DNA from 3 places in the Ideonella sp. sgz306126 genome. Region 3 is predicted to be linked to each of the others. Evidence: predicted binding sites of a transcription regulator. Region 3 holds the regulator's gene; each other region holds the start of a gene.
The links. The regulator FliA, encoded in region 3, starts transcription of late flagellar genes. The targets are predictions, from matches to a motif close to CTAAAGTTTNNNNNNNNNNNGCCGNTA.
Positions count from the first base shown of each region.

Region 1: fliD (flagellar filament capping protein FliD) is a predicted target of FliA. The motif match lies at 3,268-3,294, and genes of this name have one in related genera.
Region 2: flgM (flagellar biosynthesis anti-sigma factor FlgM) is a predicted target of FliA. The motif match lies at 4,075-4,101, and genes of this name have one in related genera.

Region 1 is NZ_JBVYWP010000001.1:5,434-11,138, forward strand. Features, by position in the region: gene AC0N04_RS00025 (flagellar brake protein) at 13-774, opposite strand; gene AC0N04_RS00030 (flagellar protein FliT) at 804-1,103, opposite strand; gene fliS (flagellar export chaperone FliS) at 1,153-1,584, opposite strand; gene fliD (flagellar filament capping protein FliD) at 1,735-3,234, opposite strand; gene AC0N04_RS00045 (flagellin domain-containing protein) at 3,435-4,280, opposite strand; gene AC0N04_RS00050 (flagellin N-terminal helical domain-containing protein) at 4,621-5,466, opposite strand.
Region 2 is NZ_JBVYWP010000003.1:291,834-297,538, reverse strand. Features, by position in the region: gene flgF (flagellar basal-body rod protein FlgF) at 1-195, opposite strand, end outside; gene flgE (flagellar hook protein FlgE) at 235-1,491, opposite strand; gene AC0N04_RS09830 (flagellar hook assembly protein FlgD) at 1,541-2,194, opposite strand; gene flgC (flagellar basal body rod protein FlgC) at 2,228-2,665, opposite strand; gene flgB (flagellar basal body rod protein FlgB) at 2,686-3,099, opposite strand; gene flgA (flagellar basal body P-ring formation chaperone FlgA) at 3,295-4,044, shown strand; gene flgM (flagellar biosynthesis anti-sigma factor FlgM) at 4,157-4,468, shown strand; gene AC0N04_RS09805 (hypothetical protein) at 4,563-4,973, shown strand; gene fliR (flagellar biosynthetic protein FliR) at 5,043-5,705, opposite strand, start outside.
Region 3 is NZ_JBVYWP010000003.1:604,054-609,758, forward strand. Features, by position in the region: gene AC0N04_RS11175 (putative bifunctional diguanylate cyclase/phosphodiesterase) at 1-461, shown strand, start outside; gene ypfH (esterase) at 571-1,338, shown strand; gene yaaA (peroxide stress protein YaaA) at 1,343-2,140, shown strand; gene AC0N04_RS11190 (2OG-Fe(II) oxygenase) at 2,137-3,054, shown strand; gene AC0N04_RS11195 (RNA polymerase sigma factor FliA) at 3,112-3,825, opposite strand; gene AC0N04_RS11200 (MinD/ParA family ATP-binding protein) at 3,844-4,635, opposite strand; gene flhF (flagellar biosynthesis protein FlhF) at 4,658-5,705, opposite strand, start outside.

The sequences.
Region 1 (5,705 bases), on a different contig from region 3:
CGCGATCCGCGCTCAGTCGAGCGCCATCATCCGCCGGCGCTTCTGGGTCTGGTCGATGTAGCGCTGCAGGCCGCGCTGGGCGTTGAGGTCCAGGCCGCGCAGCTCGCAGCCCAGGCGCACGCCGCGGGCCTGGGGCTGGATCGAGGTCACGTGGTGCACCACCAGGGTGGCGCGAAATTCGGTGTCGCCGTCGAGCTCGACGACCGCGCCGTTGATCGCCACGCCGGGCTGCACCGGCGGCACGTCCTGCGGCATGAACAGCGCGCAGCCGCCGATGCTCAGGTCCAGCACGCGCAGCGCCAGCGGCATGTCGGGCAGCTCGGGATGGCGAAAGCGCACCGTCGGCGCGCTGCGCTCCAGCGTGCGCACCCGGTAGGCATTGCGGCGCTGGAAGCGGTAGACCTCGCGCGGCAGCGCCGCCTGGAGCACGCAGCTCTGGCGGCCGTGCACCAGCAGCCGGTCCTGCACCTCGAACTGGACCTTGATCTGGTCGAGATAGGCCACCGCCATCGCGTCGTCGGCCTCCACCAGCTGGGCCACGGTGTGTGACTGCAGGTCGGCGGTGAAGGCGATCTTGCCCAGCTGGGCATCGACGCTCCACAGGGTGCTGGCGTAGAAGGCGCCGTCCGAGCCGTTCAGGTTGACGATCACCGCCCGGTCCATCAGCGCCTTCAGCAGCGCGCGCACCTCGATCGGGTCGGTGACCTTGAATTCGGCCAGGCGGTCGGGATCGCCGAGGCCGTCGAGCGAAGCGGGCTGGGTGTCCTGGTACATGGTGCGGCGTCCTGCGCGTGGGCGTCGGTTCAGTGCAGGATCTTGGGCCGGCCGCTCAGCATCTGGTCGAGTTCGTCCATCCAGGGTTCGGCCAGGTGGCGGATCTCGGCGTCGTTGAGCAGGATGCGCTGCATGATGCGCGACTTGGCCTTGGCCTCCTCCGCCCTCAGCTGCTCGCTCTGGGCGGCCAGCTTGAGCTGGGAGATCAGCACGGCGCACGCGCCTTCGAGCTTGACCACCTGGTCCCAGTCGCCGTGGCGGGCGGCCTCCAGCATGTCGGCGCTGGCACGCTCGATCGCTTCGTAGTAGTTCAGCAAAGTGTGGTTCATGGCGATGCCTTCGCGCAAGCACGTGGCCGCAAGGGTCTCGGGGGTCACTTCAGTGCGTCTCCACCTGAGGGCCGATGTCCTTCCAGGCCTGGCGCAGCGGCTCGATCAGCCGCGCGCATTCGTCCAGGATCTTCTCGTCGTTGCGCACGTTGGCCAGCACCAGGCGCAGCGCCACGTAGTCGTAGAGGTTGCGCAGGTCGGCGGCCAGCGCGCCGCCGGCTTCCAGGTTCAGGCAGGCCTTGAGGCCCTCGTCGACGATCTTCGCGGCACGGGAGATCGACTTGCCCTTGGCCTCGATCTGGCGCTCGCGCATCGCGCCGCGGGCCTGGTTGACCGCCTCCGCGTAGCCGTCGAAGAGCATCTCGATCAGGCGGTGCGGAGACGCCCCGTCGATGCTGGTCGCCACGCCGATCTGGCGGTAGGCCATCGCCAGGCCGCCGGTGCGCGCGAAGGGGGAAGAAGTGGCTGCGCTGTACATCATGTCAGTCCCGTGGGTTGCCGTTGAATGTTTATCGACCCGGTGGCGGTCGACTTGAGCGCTTGCGATCCGGTGATCTGGCGCGGTTTCCCGGTGCATCCATGAAACAGGGGCGCCGTGGCGCCCCTGCGGTCGATCCGGCGCATGCCGCCGTCAGGCCGAGCTGCTGCTGTTCGTGCTGCTGCTGCTGAACTGCTGGGTGATGTAGCTCGACAAGGCCTGCATCTGGGCCATCGTCGTGTCCAGCGCCTGGTATTGCTTGGTCATGTTGTCCTGCATCTGCTGCAGGCGCAGCTGCATGTCGGACTGCTGCTGCTCGTTCTGCTTGATGCTGGTCTGCAGGCCCTGCTGCCGCGTGGCGATGCTGCCGCTGACGTCCAGCAAGGACGTGGTCAAGGTGTTGAAGCGGGTCATGAAGCCCGAGGCCGCCGGCGTGGCGCCGTTGGCCATGAACAGCTTCTGCAGCTCGGGCAGGTTGTTCAGCGCCGCGGTCATCTTGGTCGAATTGACCGCCAGCGTGCCGTCCTTCTGCATCGAGATGCCGACGTCCGACAGCACCGAGAACGCGCTGGACGCGGTCGAGCTCTGGTTGATCACGCCGCGCAGCGCCCACTGGATGTTCATCATCGTGGTGTCGCCCTGCAGCGGCGCCGCGGTGTTGCTGGTCGGGTCGTAGGCCGTCTCGGTGCTCATGTACTTGGCCAGGCCGTTGAAGGCGTTGACGAAGCCCGTCACGGCCGTGTTGACCGAGGCGGTGTCCGGGCTGACGGTGATCTGGGTCGGGGTGGCGCTGACCTGCGACAGCGTCAGGTTCAGGCCGTTGGCCACGTTGTTGATGGTGTTGCTGGCCGACTCGATCGCGATCCCGTTCACCGTCGCCTTGGCATTGGCCGCCGACTGGTTGAGCTGCATCGGTGTGGCACTGTTCGTCGCGTCGAAGGCCAGCGACGACAAGCCGGTCGAAAGCGTGCCGCTGGGAACCGTCTCGGTGGCGGTGATCTTGAACGCGTTCGCCGCGCCGGTGGCGGTCGAGCTCATCGACAGCCGCGCGCCGTTCGCGTCATTGATCACGGTGGCGGTCACGCCGGCGCCCGCCGCATTGATCTGCTGGGCGATGCTGGCCAGGCTGGTATTGCCCGCCGTGATGTTGATGGTGGTGGGAGAACTGCCGGCCTGCGCCGTGAAGCCGGTGGCCGGCGGACCGCCGGTCCAGGTGCCCAGCTGGATCGTCAAGGTGCCCGTGTCCAGCGTGCTGGAGGAGGACGGCAGCGAGGTCGCGCTGGTGATCGTCTGCGTTCCCGCCAGCGCCTGCACCGCGACCGAGTACGATCCCGGCACCGCGCCGCTGGCGGTGGTCGCCGACACCACGGCGCTGTTGCTCGACGAGGCGGCCGTGCCGCTCCACAGGCCGGGGTTGATCAAGGCCTGCGCGGCGCCCTGCAGCGTCGCGGTCAGGCTCTGCATCTGGCCGAAGGCCGAGAGCTGGGTCTTCAGGCTGCTGTCGGCGCTCTGCAGGTTGGTCAACGGGATCGACTCGACCGCCATCAGCTTCGAGATGATCGTGGTCGCGTCGATGCCGCTGCCCACGCCCAGCGACGAGATCGCGCCGGTGACGGACGAGGTGGTGGCCGAGGTGGTGGTGGAAACGGTCATGATGCAGTCCCGATCTTGGGTGGCTTTACGGCCTATCGGCCGCCAGCGTCACAACTTAAGCGCTGGCGCCGAGATCGGCGTCGCCAGCCCTCAAGCAGGAACGCCGCCCGGCGGTCGCCGTGCTGTTTCCACAGCCCGGGTCCGCGGCGGCGCTCATCCCCTTGCGCCTGAACGGACCCAGGGGCGACCGTGGGGTGCGATCACTGCAGCAGCTTCAACACCTGCTGCGGCAGCTGGTTGGCCTGCGCCACCATCGCGGTGCCGGCCTGTTGCAGGATGTTGGCGCGGCTCATGTTCGCGGTTTCCGCGGCGTAGTCGGCGTCCATGATGCGGCTCTTGGCGGCGGACTGGTTCTCGACCGAGGTCTGCAGGTTCGAGATGATCGAATCGAAGCGGCTCTCGGTCGCACCCAGCGTGGCGCGGGTGTCGTTGATCGTGTTGAGCGCGGTGTCCAGGCTGTTGATCACCGTGTCGATCGAGCCGACGGTGGCGCCGCTGCCGATCGAGGCGGTGGAACCGGTGACCGCGCTGATGTTGGGATCGGTGCTCATGTTCGACAGCCCGATCGAGATCGTGTCGTTGCCGGTGGTGTTGGCGCCGATCTGGAAGGTCATCGACGAGGCGGCGCCGGCCAGGATGTTGATGCCGTTGAAGGTCGTCCCGCTGATCACGCGCGAGATCTCCGACTGCAGCTGCGCGAATTCCTTTTGCAGCGACGCCTGGTCGGACGAGGAATTGGTGCCGTTGGCCGACTGCACCGCCAGCTCGCGCATGCGCTGCAGCGCATTGCCGACCGAGGCCAGCGCGCCTTCCGCCGTCTGCGCCAGCGAAATGCCGTCGTTGGCATTGCGGATCGCGACGTTCATGCCCTTGACCTGCGCGTTCATGCGCTCGGCGATCGCCAGGCCGGCGGCGTCGTCCTTGGCCGAATTGACCCGCAGGCCCGACGACAGGCGCTGCATCGACGTCTGCAAGGAGGACTGCGACGCGTTCAGGTTGCGTTGCGCCTCCAGCGAGGCGATGTTGGTGTTGATGGTTTGCGGCATGTCTGCACCTCTCGAGAATCGACCACTTCCGGCAGCGGGCCGGCCAATCGGTCGGCAGGAGGTCGCTCCCGCCGTCCACCCAGCCCGGCAACCACTTGCCGCCCCCCGAATGCATTGCGTTCGGGACGTCTCGGCTTTGCCTGTCGGACCACGCCTTTCCAGCCGGAGAAGCGTTGGAGTGATTCTGAAGAGGTCGGCGCTGCGGCAAAGCGCCGAAATGAGCGTTCTTCCGCCGCCAGTTCGCCGCCGTCCCAAACGACAGCGCCCTGCACGGCTGGCCGTGCAGGGCGCTGCAAGCGGTGCAGGGCGCGGGCGCTTCGCCCGCGCTGCCGCGCTCCTATTACTGCAGCAGCTTCAGGACCATCTGCGGCTGCTGGTTGGCCTGCGCCACCATCGCGGTGCCGGCCTGTTGCAGGATGTTGGCGCGGCTCATGTTCGCGGTTTCCGCCGCGTAGTCCGCGTCGGTGATGCGGCTCGAAGCGGCGGCCTGGTTCTCGGACGAGGACTGCAGGTTCGAGATCACCGCGTCCAACCGGCTCTGGTCGGCACCCATCGTGGCGCGGGTGTCGTTGACGGTGTTGATCGCGGTGTCCAGGTTGTTGATCACCGTGTCGATCGCACCCAGCGTCGCGCCACTGCCGATCGACGCCGTGCTGCCGGTCACCGCGGTCAGCGTGGCGTCGGTGGTCATGTCGGAGATCGACATCGAGATCGAATCGTTCGACGTGGTGTTCGCGCCGACCTGGAAGGTCATGCTCGAGGCGCCGCCGCCCAGGATGTTGATGCCGTTGAACTTGGTGCCGCCGAGCACCCGCGAGATTTCCGACTGCAGCTGAGCGAATTCCTTTTGCAGCGACGCCTGGTCGGACGTGGAGTTCGTGCCGTTGGCCGACTGCACGGCCAGTTCACGCATGCGCTGCAGCGAGTTGCCGACCGAGGCCAGCGCGCCTTCCGCCGTCTGCGCCAGCGAGATGCCGTCGTTGGCGTTGCGGATCGCGACGTTCATGCCCTTGACCTGGGCCGTCATGCGCTGAGAGATCGCCAGACCGGCGGCATCGTCCTTGGCCGAGTTGATGCGCAGGCCCGAAGACAGGCGTTGCATCGAAGTGGCCAGCGACGATTGGCTGCTCGAGAGGTTGCGCTGGGCGTCCAGCGAGGCGATGTTGGTATTGATGGACATGGTCATGATGACACTCCTAAAAAGTTCCCAAAAGTCTCCGGTTAAAGCACCGGCGCCTTCGCACCCAGCGCCGGGTGCTCCTCCGGTCGGGCGGTGTCTTTCGACCCTGCCTGACCCTTGGCCATCTCACCGGACCGCAGAACCTGCCTGATTGCATGTCCTGTTGGTTGGGGTATCGGACAGGGCTTGCGCGAACTTGAGGCCTGCAGGATCAAAATTCTTCGGAGCCCGGGTCCGGCGTCCTG
Region 2 (5,705 bases), 310 kb from region 3:
CTTGTAGCCGATCGTGGTCTCCAGCGCGTAGACCCGGGTCGAGGCGCCGCTGCCCTGCACCGGCACCGCGCGGAACGCCGCCATCTCGGCGCGGAAGCCGGTGGTGTTGGCGTTGGCCAGGTTGTTGGCCAGCACCTCCTGGCGCTGCATGGCCGCCTGGGCGCCCGCCATCGACAGGTAGATCATGCGGTCCATGCTCGGTGCTCCGGTTCAGGTCATTGCCGCGGGATCAGATCAGCGCAGGCTGACCAGGGTCTGCATCACCTGGTCCTCGGTCTTGATCGTCTGCGCATTGGCCTGGTAGTCGCGCTGGGCGGTGATCATGTTCACCAGCTCGGCGGTCAGGTCCACGTTCGACTCTTCGAGCGCGCCGGCCTGGATCACCCCCAGGTTGCCCTGGCCGGGTGCGCCGACGATCGGGCTGCCCGACGCCGAGGTCGAATGCCAGCCGTTGCCGCCGACCGCCTGCAGGCCCTGCGGGTCGCGGAAGGTGGCCATCTCCAGCTGGCCGACCGGCTTGGTCTGGCCGTTCGAGTAGTTGGCGGTCAGCACGCCCTTGGCGTCGACCACCATGCCGGTCAGCGAACCGGCGGCAAAGCCGTCCTGAGACAGGTTGGTCACGCCGAAGCCCGAACCGAATTCGGTCGAACCGCCGAAGTTCAGCGCCACGTTCGGGATCGCCAGCGTGGCCGCGCCGCTGGCATTGGTCGACGCGGGGATGTTCAGCGTCATGGTGCTGGGCGTCGGCGTCGTGCCGTTGCTGTTGAAGGCCAGCGTCGTGATCGGCGCCGGGCTGGCGGCGGTGCCGCCCACCGTCGTGCCGTTGGCCGTCGCGTAGACGTTCCACTGGTCGGTCGCGCTCTTCTGGAAATAGTAGGTCAACGCCACCGGCTGGCCCTTGGCGTCGTAGGCGGTGACCGAGGTCGCGTTGTTGTAGGTGGTCGCGTCGGCGAAGTTGATCGTCGGCGTGGCCGCCGCGGCCGGCACGTTCAGGCGGGCGTCCAGGTTGAACTGCAGGTCGATCTTGCCGGTCGGGTTGGGGCTGACGCCGGCGGTCGGCAGCTGCAGCGCCGCGGCCTGCCCCGGCTGGATCATGCCGGTGTTGTCGGCGGCGTAGCCCATCAGCTTCAGGCCCTGGTTGTTGACCACGTTGCCGTTGGCATCGACCTTGAACTGGCCGTTGCGCGAGTAGACGGTCGGGTTCACGCCGTCGCTGAGCTCGAAGAAGCCGCCGCCGTTGATCGCCAGGTCCATCGCGTTGCCGGTGGTGGTGATGTTGCCCTGGGTGAACTGCTGCGACACCGTGGCCAGGTGCGTGCCGATGCCGATGTTGACGCCCGAACTGCCGCTCAGCGCGTTGGCGTACATGTCCGAGAACTCGGCGCGCGACTCCTTCGACCCGTAGGTGTTGGCATTGGCGATGTTGTTGCCGATCACGTCGAGATTGCTCGACGCGCCGTTGAGACCCGACAAGGCTTGCTGAAAACTCATGATGACTCCTGGTGGAAGTGGCGCGCCGGCGTGAAGGGATGCACGGCAGTCACTGGAACGCGACCACGTCGCTGTAGGCGACCTGCTGGCCGTTGGCCAGTTCGATCGCCAGGCTGTTGTTGCTGCTGCTGACCGAGGACACCGTCTGGTTCTCCAGCGGCGTGGCACTGACCGGCTGGCCGCCGGCGGTGGCGCTGACGTTGAAGCTCAGCGCCTCGCCCTGGTTGGCGCTGGGCACGGTCCAGTTGAAGCTGTGCGTGCCGGCGCTGACGTTGCTCAGGTTGATCGTGTCGAGCACGTTGCCGGCCGGGTCGGTGACCTGGACCTGCACCGCATCGGCCGCGCTGGCGAGCTGGAAGCCGGCGTCGGCGGCCGCGCCGTTGACGCGCAGCTGGTTGCCCTGCACCGACACGCTGTGCCCGACCAGGCCGGCCCCCTGGACCGCCTGCAGCTGGCCGAACTGGGTGCCCAACCCGCCGATCGAGGTGTTGATCGTGCCCAGCTGCGAGACGGTGCTGATCTGCGCCATCTGGCTGGTGATCTGCGAGTTGTCGGTCGGGTTCAGCGGATCCTGGTTCTGCATCTGGGCCACCAGCATCTTCAGGAACTGGCTCGACAGGTCGGCGGCCGAGGTCGCCGTCAGCGCAGAGGGGCTGCCGGTCGCCGTGCTGGCGCTGGTGCTGGAATTGACGGTCGTGCTCATGGCGATCTCCTCGTGGCGCGCGGGGGGCGCGCCTTACCCCTGGCCCATCTGCAGCGTCTTGCCGAGCAGCGTCTTGGCCGTGTTCATGACTTCGATGTTGTCCTGGTACGAGCGCGAGGCCGAGATCATGTTGACCATCTCCTCGACCGCGTTGACGTTGCTGTAGGTGACATAGCCGTCGGCATCGGCCGACGGGTTGCTGGGGTCGCGCACCTTGCGCCCGGGCGTCTGGTCCTCGGTCACGGTCGAGACCCGCACGCCGGCGCTGGTGGCGCCGGGATCGGTCGCGCCGGCCTGGCCCTGCGCACCCATCATCACCGTCTGGAACACCACCTGGCGCGCCTTGTAGGCCTTGCCGTCGGGTCCCGCCACGGTGTCGACGTTGGCGAGGTTGGAGGCGACCACGTTGAGGCGCTGGCTCTGCGCGCTGACCGCGCTGCCGGAGATGTCGAAGACCTTGAACAGGCTCATGTCATGGCTCCTTCGGCGACTCAGCCCTGCGACGGGCTCTTCATCGCGTTCATGATGTTGGAGACGTCGTAATTGATGAAGCGCAGCGAGGCCTCGTACTTGACCGAGTTCTCGGCGAAGGTGGCGCGCTCGCGGTCCATGTCGACCGAATTGCCGTCCAGGCTGGTCTGCGAGGCGGTGGCGTAGACCAGCCCGTCCGGCGACGCCGCGCCGGCGCCGGGCTGCAGGTGGCCCGGGTCGGTGACGGCCATTTGGCCCGGCACCGCCAGTTGACCGGTGGCCTGGCGCAGCGCGGTGGCGAAATCCATGTCGCGGGCGATGTAGCCCGGCGTGTCGGCATTGGCGATGTTGCTGGCGATCAGGCGCTGGCGTTCGGCGCGCAGCGCGAGGGCCTGCGACTGGAAGTCCAGCGAGTCGGTCAGGCGGTTGATCATGGCGTGTGTCCTTCGCGTCGGCGATGTCCTGGCCGGCGGACCGCAACGGCGGCACGGAGTCAGGGCGTCGGCCGATTGTGCGCAGCGCTGTAGTGCGCCAAAGCCGCAAACAAGGGCGCCCGAACCCGCCAATTCCCGCCCTTGCCCGGCCCCGCACGCTGCCACCATGCCGATCAAGCACCGAAGCATCGCACCATGCCTACCCTGACCCGCCGCCTGACTCCGCCCGGCACCGCCCTGGCCGCACGGCGTGCCGCACTGGCCGCGCTGCTGGCCGGGGCCGCCGTGGTCTCGGCCCAGGAGGCGCCGCCCCCCGACATCGGCACGCTGACCGACCGCATCGTCGCGCTGGCCCGCGACGGCGCCCGCGCACCCGGCGCCACGCCGGTGCGGGTCGCGGTGGAGGTGGGCCAGCTCGATCCGCGGCTGAAGCTCGCGCCCTGCCAGAAGATCGAGCCCTACCTGCCCAACGGCGTGCCCGCCTGGGGCCGCTCCCGCGTCGGCCTGCGCTGCGTCCAGGGCCCCAAGGCCTGGAACGTCACGCTGCCGGTCACCATCCATGTCTACGCCCAGGCGCTGGTGGTCTCGGCGGCGCTGCCGGCCGGCACGGTGCTGAGCGCTGCCGACCTCAGCCTGGCCGAGGTCGACCTGGCCGCCGAGCCCGGCGCCGCCATCGGCCAGATGGGTCAGGCCGTGGGCCGCACGCTGGCCCGCTCGCTCAGCGCCGGCAGCACCCTGCGCATGCCCGACCTGAAGGTTCGCCAGTGGTTCGCCGCCGGCGACACCGTCAAGCTGGTGGCCTCGGGACCCGGCTGGCGGATCGTGTCCGAGGGCCAGGCCGTCACGCCGGGGCTGGAGGGCCAGGTCGCCCGCGTCCGCACCGACAGCGGCCGGGTCCTGCAGGGCCGCGCGGTGGCCGACCGGGAGATGGAGGTCAGCCTGTGAACCGCCGTACCGATCCGAATGCAAAAAGGGCTAAAGTTCCGCCACCGGACTCCGAAAGACGATGCATGTCGTTCGGGTCCACGCCGCTGTTCAGGGCCCATTGGAGCAGACCATGAAAATCGGACCTCTCGATACCCCACCAGCCGCGACCCCGCCGAGCACGGAGCGCAAGACCTCGTCCACGACGGCCGGCCGGTCCGGCGCGGCCGGCAGCCCCAGCAGTGCCACGGTGGACATCTCCGCCGCGGGCAGCCAGCTCGCGCAGTCGGCCAGCGAACCGACCTTCGACGCCGCCAAGGTCGACCGGATCGCCACCGCGATCCGCGAAGGCAAGTTCACGGTCGACGCGAACAAGATCGCCGACAAGCTGATCTCGAACGCGCAGGACCTGCTCAAGCGCTACACCCAGAACTCCCAGAACTGAGCGTCCGGCCGGGCGCTCGCCCCGGCCGGGCCGCTCGTCGAGCCCCTCCCCTTTGCCGACCCGCACCGGTCGGCCTGATCACCGGCACCTCACCATGCTCAGCTCCCCGCAGGAACACCAGGCCGTGCGCGACCTCGGCGAACTCGAAGCCACGCTGGGCGCGGTCGAGGCCCACTTGCAGGCCCTGGGCGAGGCGCTGCAGGCCCGCGATCCGGCCGCCACCGAAGCCGCTGCGAACGATCTGCACCGGTCGCTGACGCTGGCGGTGCGACGCTTCGGCGAGACCGCCAGCCATGGCGGCGTGCCGCCGGCGCTGCGCCGCCGCCTGGCACTGGCCACCGGCCTGGTCGCCGCCCAGCGCGACGCCGTGGCCCGCGCCACCGCCGTGCTCGACCGGGCGATCGACGTGCTGCTGCCGGCGCAGGCCCAGCTGGGCGCCTCGGCCGCCTACGGCGCGCAGGGCTATGCCGTGCGTGCCCAGAGCACCGGCTCGACGCTGGCCTGAGCGCCCCATCCCCACCCCCCACGGCCCGCCCAGCGCGGGCCGCTGTCGTTGCGGCCCGCGGCCGGTGCGCTAGCGAAACAGCGCCAGCGTGCGATCCAGCGCCGCGATGAAGGGTGACTCCAGCGTCGGCAGCATGAACATCATGCCGACCAGGCCCACGCTCATCGTGATCGGGAAGCCCAGCGAGAAGATGTTGGTCTGCGGCGCGACGCGCGAGATCACGCCCAGCACCATGTTGACCAGCAGCAGCATCGCGATCATCGGCGTGGCCATCCACAGTCCCATGCGGAACACCTCGGCGCCCCAGGTCTGGGGTTGCACGGCCTTCAGGAACGCGAACGGCTCCGGGCCGACCGGGAACACCACCAGGCTTTGCACCACCGCCTGGATCACGCTGAGGTGACCGTTGCTGACGATGAAGACGAACGAGATCAGCGTGCCGAAGAAGCGGCTGGTGGCGGTGGTCTGGCCGGCCGCGATCGGGTCGAAGAAGCCGGCGAAGTTCATGCCCATCTGCAACCCGGCGATCTCGCCCGCCAGCTCGACCGCGGTGAACAGCAGCTTGACCGCGAAACCCATCGTCACGCCCACCAGCACCTGCTGCACCACCAGCAGCAAGGCCAGCGCCGAATCCAGCGCCACCGGCGCGGTGGGCGGGGCCACGCCGGACGCCGACAGCGCGATCAGGAACGCCAGGCCGATGCGCACCCGCGCCGGCACCGGGCTCTGGCC
Region 3 (5,705 bases):
ATGTCGCCGATCGCATCGCCGAGGTCCTGGCTCAGCACCGGGTGTCGCCGTGCCAGCTGGAGATCGAGATCACCGAGACCTCGGCGATGCAGAACGCCGCCGAGGCCAAGCTGCAGCTCGATCGCATCGCCGCGCTGGGCGTGACGATTGCGCTGGACGACTTCGGCACCGGCTATTCCTCGCTCAACTACTTGAAGGATCTGCCGGTCAGCAAGCTCAAGATCGACCGCAGCTTCATCCAGCACCTGCCCGACGGCGGTAACGACGCGGTCATTGTCCGCGCCATTCTGGCCATGGTGCGCGAACTGGGGCTGCGGGCGATGGCCGAGGGGGTCGAGACCGAGGACCAGCTGGCGTTCCTGCGCGTCAACGGTTGCGAAGCCTACCAGGGCTGGTTGTTCTCGAAGGCGCTGCCGCCCGACGACCTGCTGGCGAAGGTCCTGGGCTTGGCGCCGGCCTGAGCACCGGGGCGGCCCGCCCCCCGGTCCGACGGTGGCCAGGCAGCGTCCGCCGGGCGCGGCAAAGCCCCCCGCGGTCGTTGAATGCTCCAGTCCCGGCGACAATTCACCGATGCATCTTCCCGTCAAGACCCTCCAGTGGGCTCCCGAGCAGGGGGCTCCCGAACAACTCTTCGTGCTGCTGCACGGCGTGGGCGCCAACGCCGCCGACATGACGCCGCTGGCCCAGGCGCTGCGGCGTGAATTTCCGCAGGCCGCGGTGCTGGCCTTCGATGGCTTCGACGCCTTCGACGCGGTGCCCGGCGGCGGGGCCGGCCGGCAGTGGTTCTCGGTCCAGGGCGTCACCGAGGACAACCGTGCGGCCCGCGTGGCGGCCGTGCTGCCCCGGTTGGCCGACGCCGTCGCCGCGGCCCAGCAGGCCTGCGGCCTGGGCCCGCAGGCCACCGCGCTCGTGGGCTTTTCGCAAGGCTCGATCTGCGCGCTGGCGCTGGCCCAGGCGCAGGACGGCATCGCCGGCCGGGTGCTGGCCTTCGCCGGCCGCTATGCCGCGCTGCCCGAGGCGGCGCCGCAGCACACCACGCTGCACTTCTTCCATGGCGGCGCCGATCCGGTGATCGACGTCCAGCATGCCCGCGCCGCGGTGCAGCGACTGGCCGATCTGCATGGCGACGCGACCATCGACATCGCCGAGGGCGCCGGCCATGAGATCAACGGCGCGTTGCTGAATCGCGCGCTGTTCCGCCTGCGCAACCACATCCCGCACCGTTCGTGGGCCGCGGCGATGGGCAGCGTGCCCGGACTGGCCGCGAAGGAGGCCGAGCTCCGCGAGCGCCGCCCCGCGTCCGACCGTGCCGACGACCACGACGACCCGAACGACTGACGCCATGCTGTTCCTGCTCTCGCCGGCCAAGACGCTGGACTACGACAGCCCGGTGCCCGCCGAGGTCGCGGCGCTGGCCACGCGGCCGCATTTCGTCGCCCGCGCGGGCGAACTGATCGATGTGCTGAAGACCCGCACGCCGGCCGAGGTCGCGACGCTGATGGATCTGTCCGATGCGCTGGCCCGGCTCAACGTCGGGCGCTATGCGGCGTGGTCGCCCCGCTTCACGCAGCACAACAGCCGGCCGGCCGTGCTGGCCTTCAACGGCGACGTCTACGAAGGCCTGCAGGCCCGCACGCTGGCGCCGGCCGACCTGGCCTGGGCGCAGCAGCACCTGGCCATCCTCTCGGGTCTCTACGGTGTGCTGCGTCCGCTCGACCGGCTGCAGCCCTACCGCCTGGAGATGGGCACCCGGCTGGCCACCCCGGGGGCGCAGGATTTGTACGGTTTCTGGGGCACCTCGCTGGCCGCCCATCTGAACCGCCAGCTCGCCGGCCACGCGGCGAAGGTGGTGGTCAACCTGGCGTCGCAGGAATACGCCCGGGCGGTGCCGCGCGCGGCGCTGCGCGCGCGGGTGCTCGACTGCCAGTTCGAGGACTGGCATGGCGGTGCGTGGAAGGTCATCAGCTTCCACGCCAAGCGCGCCCGCGGCCTGATGGCGCGTTACGCCATCGAGCAGCGCATCGCCGAGCCGTCGGCGCTGCAGGGTTTCGCGGCCGAAGGCTATGCCTTCGATCCCGGCGCCTCCGGGCCCGACCGCTGGGTGTTCCGGCGCCGCGCCGCTGACACAATCGCCCCATGAGCAAGAGCGTGTTGCGTGGCCGTGCCGCTGCCCCGGCGGTGACGGCGGAATTGACCGCCTGGATCGTCGCCCAGGCGACCGCCGGCTGCCGGCCCGAGGACGTGCTGAAGGCGATGCAGGCCAGCGGATGGCAGGAAGACGTGGCGGTGAAGGCGCTCGAAGACACGCTGGAGCAGCATCTCCAGCAGGTCGCCGCGGCGCAGACCGGCGAGTCCCTGCATCGGCGCGGCGGCCCCGATCATCCGGTGCCGATCGACGTGGCCGTGCCCGAACCGGCGCTGGTGGACGGGCGGCAGGTGCTGGACGCCGGCGACCGCGAGGTGGCGGTGCTGATGAGCCTGCAGCGGCCCCGTGTGGTGGTGTTCGGCGGGCTGCTGTCGCACGAGGAGTGCGACGCGCTGCGGGCGCTGGCGGCGCCGCGCCTGGCGCGCTCGGAGACGGTCGCCACCGACTCCGGCGGCAGCGAGGTGAACGAGGCACGGACCAGCGACGGCATGTTCTTCGAGCGCGCCGAGTTCGAGCTGTGCGACCGCATCGAACGCCGCATCGCGGCGCTGGTGAACTGGCCGCTGCAGAACGGCGAGGGCCTGCAGGTGCTGCGCTATCGCCCTGGTGCCGAGTACCTGCCGCACCACGATTATTTCGATCCCGAGCAGCCCGGCACGCCCAGCGTGCTGGCCCGCGGCGGCCAGCGCGTGGGCACGGTCGTGATGTACCTGAACACGCCCGAGCGCGGCGGCGCCACGAACTTCCCGGACTGCGGCCTGTCGGTGGCCCCGATCAAGGGCAACGCGGTGTTCTTCAGCTACGACCGGCCGCATCCGGCGACGCTGACGCTGCACGCCGGCGCGCCGGTGCAGGCCGGCGAGAAGTGGGTCGCGACCAAATGGCTGCGCGAACGCGAGTTCGTCTGAGCGCCCGGCCGTTGCCCTGAAACCCGCGCGCGTCGGCGCTGGCGGCGCGCGGCCGTCTCACCAGGCGCGCAGCTTGGCGCGCAGGCGGGCGATCGACTGGCTGTGCAGCTGGCAGACCCGCGATTCGGTCACCTTCAGCACCGCGGCGATTTCCTTCAGGTTCATGTCGTGCTCGTAGTACATGCTCATCACGTACTGCTCGCGCTCGGGCAGGTGCTTGATCGCCTCGACCAGCGCCTCGCGCATGCGGTGGTCCTGCAGCATGGCCAGCGGGTTGGCCTCGTCGCTGACGACGTGGCGGTCGAGGTAGTCGTCGCTGCCCTCGTCGCCCGACATATCTTCCAGGTACACCAGCTGGGTGCCGCGCACCTTGGTCAGCAGGTCCTGGTAGGCCGACAGGCCCAGGCCCATCTCGGCGGCGATCTCGCTTTCCTGCGGTGCGCGGCCCAGGCGCTGCTCCAGGCGGTGCACGGCGGCTTCGATCTCGCGCTGCTGGCGCCGGTTGCCGCGGCTCATCCAGTCGGTGCCGCGCAACTCGTCGAGCATCGCGCCGCGGATGCGCTGGGTGGCGAAGGTCTCGAACTGCACGCCCTGCGCGGCGTCGAAGCGGCCGAGCGCGTCGTGCAGGCCGATCATGCCGACCTGGATCAGGTCGTCGATCTCCACGTTCGCCGGCAGCTTGGCGATCATCTGATGGGCCAGGCGGCGAACCAGGGGGCTGTGCTGCTTGAGCAGCGCCTGGGTGTCGAGACGGCCGTTGGCGGTGTACATGGACGGTCTCCGGGCAGGTCAGTAGAGAAGCGGCGCGGGCATCGTGCGGACGGGCGCGTCGGCCGGCATCAGCACCGGCAGGCCGGCGTCGTCGTTGAGCAGTTGTTCGGTCGCCAGGCGGATCAGCGCGGCCTCCAGCGGGGCGTCCAGCGGGCGGCCGCAATCGACGCCGGCGAAGGTGCGCAGCACGCTGCCCAGGAAGCTGTCGCCGGTCTGCGCCAGCCGCTCGGCCACGCGCAGCGCGCGGCGGGGGCCGTCCTGCACGTCGGCCAGCAGGTCGAAGGTCAGCAGGCCGGCGCGCTGGGCCAGCAGCTTCATCGAGGTGTAGGCGTCGGTCAGGCCGGCGCCGTCGAGCGAGGCCATCAGCACCGGTCGCACCGGGCGGCGGCCCAGCAGGCGCACCAGGTCGCGGGCATTGGCGTGGAGCACGATCGCGTCGGCGCGTGGTGCGGCGCTTTCCACCGCGGCCAGCCAGGCCTCGGACGAGCCGCGGGCGTTGACATGGCGCAGCGGCAGGCCGCGCGCCGCCAGGTAGTGCACCTGGCTGCCCAGCGGTTCGATGCAGGCCGGCAGATCGATCTCGGCCATCTCGCTGGCCTCGGGTGAGGTGTCGGCGGCGTCGACCACCAGCGTGGTCGCGCCCAGCTCGGCGAGCGCCGAGCTCAGGCGTTCGAGCAGCACGCTGGTGCGCTCGACGTGCGGGTTGGCCACCAGCGGCACGATGCGCTGGCGCGAGCCGGCGAAGAGCCGGCGCAGGCCATCGGCCTGGTCAGCCGGACTGCGCTGGGGGTAGGCGTTGAGAGCGGCCATGCGGTTCACCGTCTCGGGGGCGTCAGGCCTGCAGGGCGCGGGCGGCCAGCGCCGGGCGTTGCGCGGAGGCGAACACCAGTTGCACGTCGGTGGCTTCCATGCGGTAGGTGGCGGTGCCGCCGCCCTTGAGCGCACGTTGCAGCAAGGCGTTGGAGGACAGGCGGTGCCAGTCTTCCGGCACGCGCTGGCCGTTGGCCACGCCCCAGACCTTGAGCTTGTGGCGGATCACGGCGTCGAGCGCCGGCGCCAGCTTCACCGCCTCGTCGATCTTGGACAGGATCACGCCCTTGCAGCGCGAGGCGCGCCAGGCGGCGATCACGTCGTCGATGGTCTCGCCCTGCGACGAGGCGTCGACCACCAGCAGGCGCTGGATCGACGGGTGCGAGAGCATGTCCAGCAGCTCGCGGGTGCGGCTGTCGCGCTGGGCCATGCCGGCGGTGTCGATCAGCACCATCTTCTTGCCCGCTAGCAGCTCCAGCAGGTCTTCGAGCGAGGCGCGGTCGTGGGCGGTGTGCACCGGTACGCCCAGGATGCGGCCGTAGGTGCGCAGCTGTTCGTGGGCGCCGACGCGGTAGGCGTCCAGCGTGATCAGGCCCAGGTTGGCGGCGCCGTAGCGGGTGGCGAAGGCGGCCGCCAGCTTGGCGGTGCTGGTGGTCTTGCCGACGCCGGTCGAGCCGATCAGCGCGAACACGCCGCCTTGCTCTTCCAGGGCCGGTTCGTGCTCGCCGGTCAACAGGTTGCGCTCCAGCACGCCGGTGGCCCAGCTGGTTTCGTCGCTGGCGTTGGCTGGCAGCGCCTCGACCAGCTTGCGGATCAGGCCGGGCGAGAAGCTGCAGTCGAGCAGCTTCTGGGCGAGTTGCGCCTGGCGCGGATGGCGCTGCAGCTTTTCCATGAAGGCCAGCGCGCCGAAGCGCTCTTCGATCAGGCCTTTCATCGCGCGCAGCTCGTGCACCATGTCGAGCTGCTCGGCGCGGTCGCCGGCGGCCTCGCCGAGCGCCGGCAGCGCGGCCGGCTCGGGGCGCACCTCGCGGGTCGGCGCGGGGGCCGGTGCGGCGCGGGCGGCGACGGCG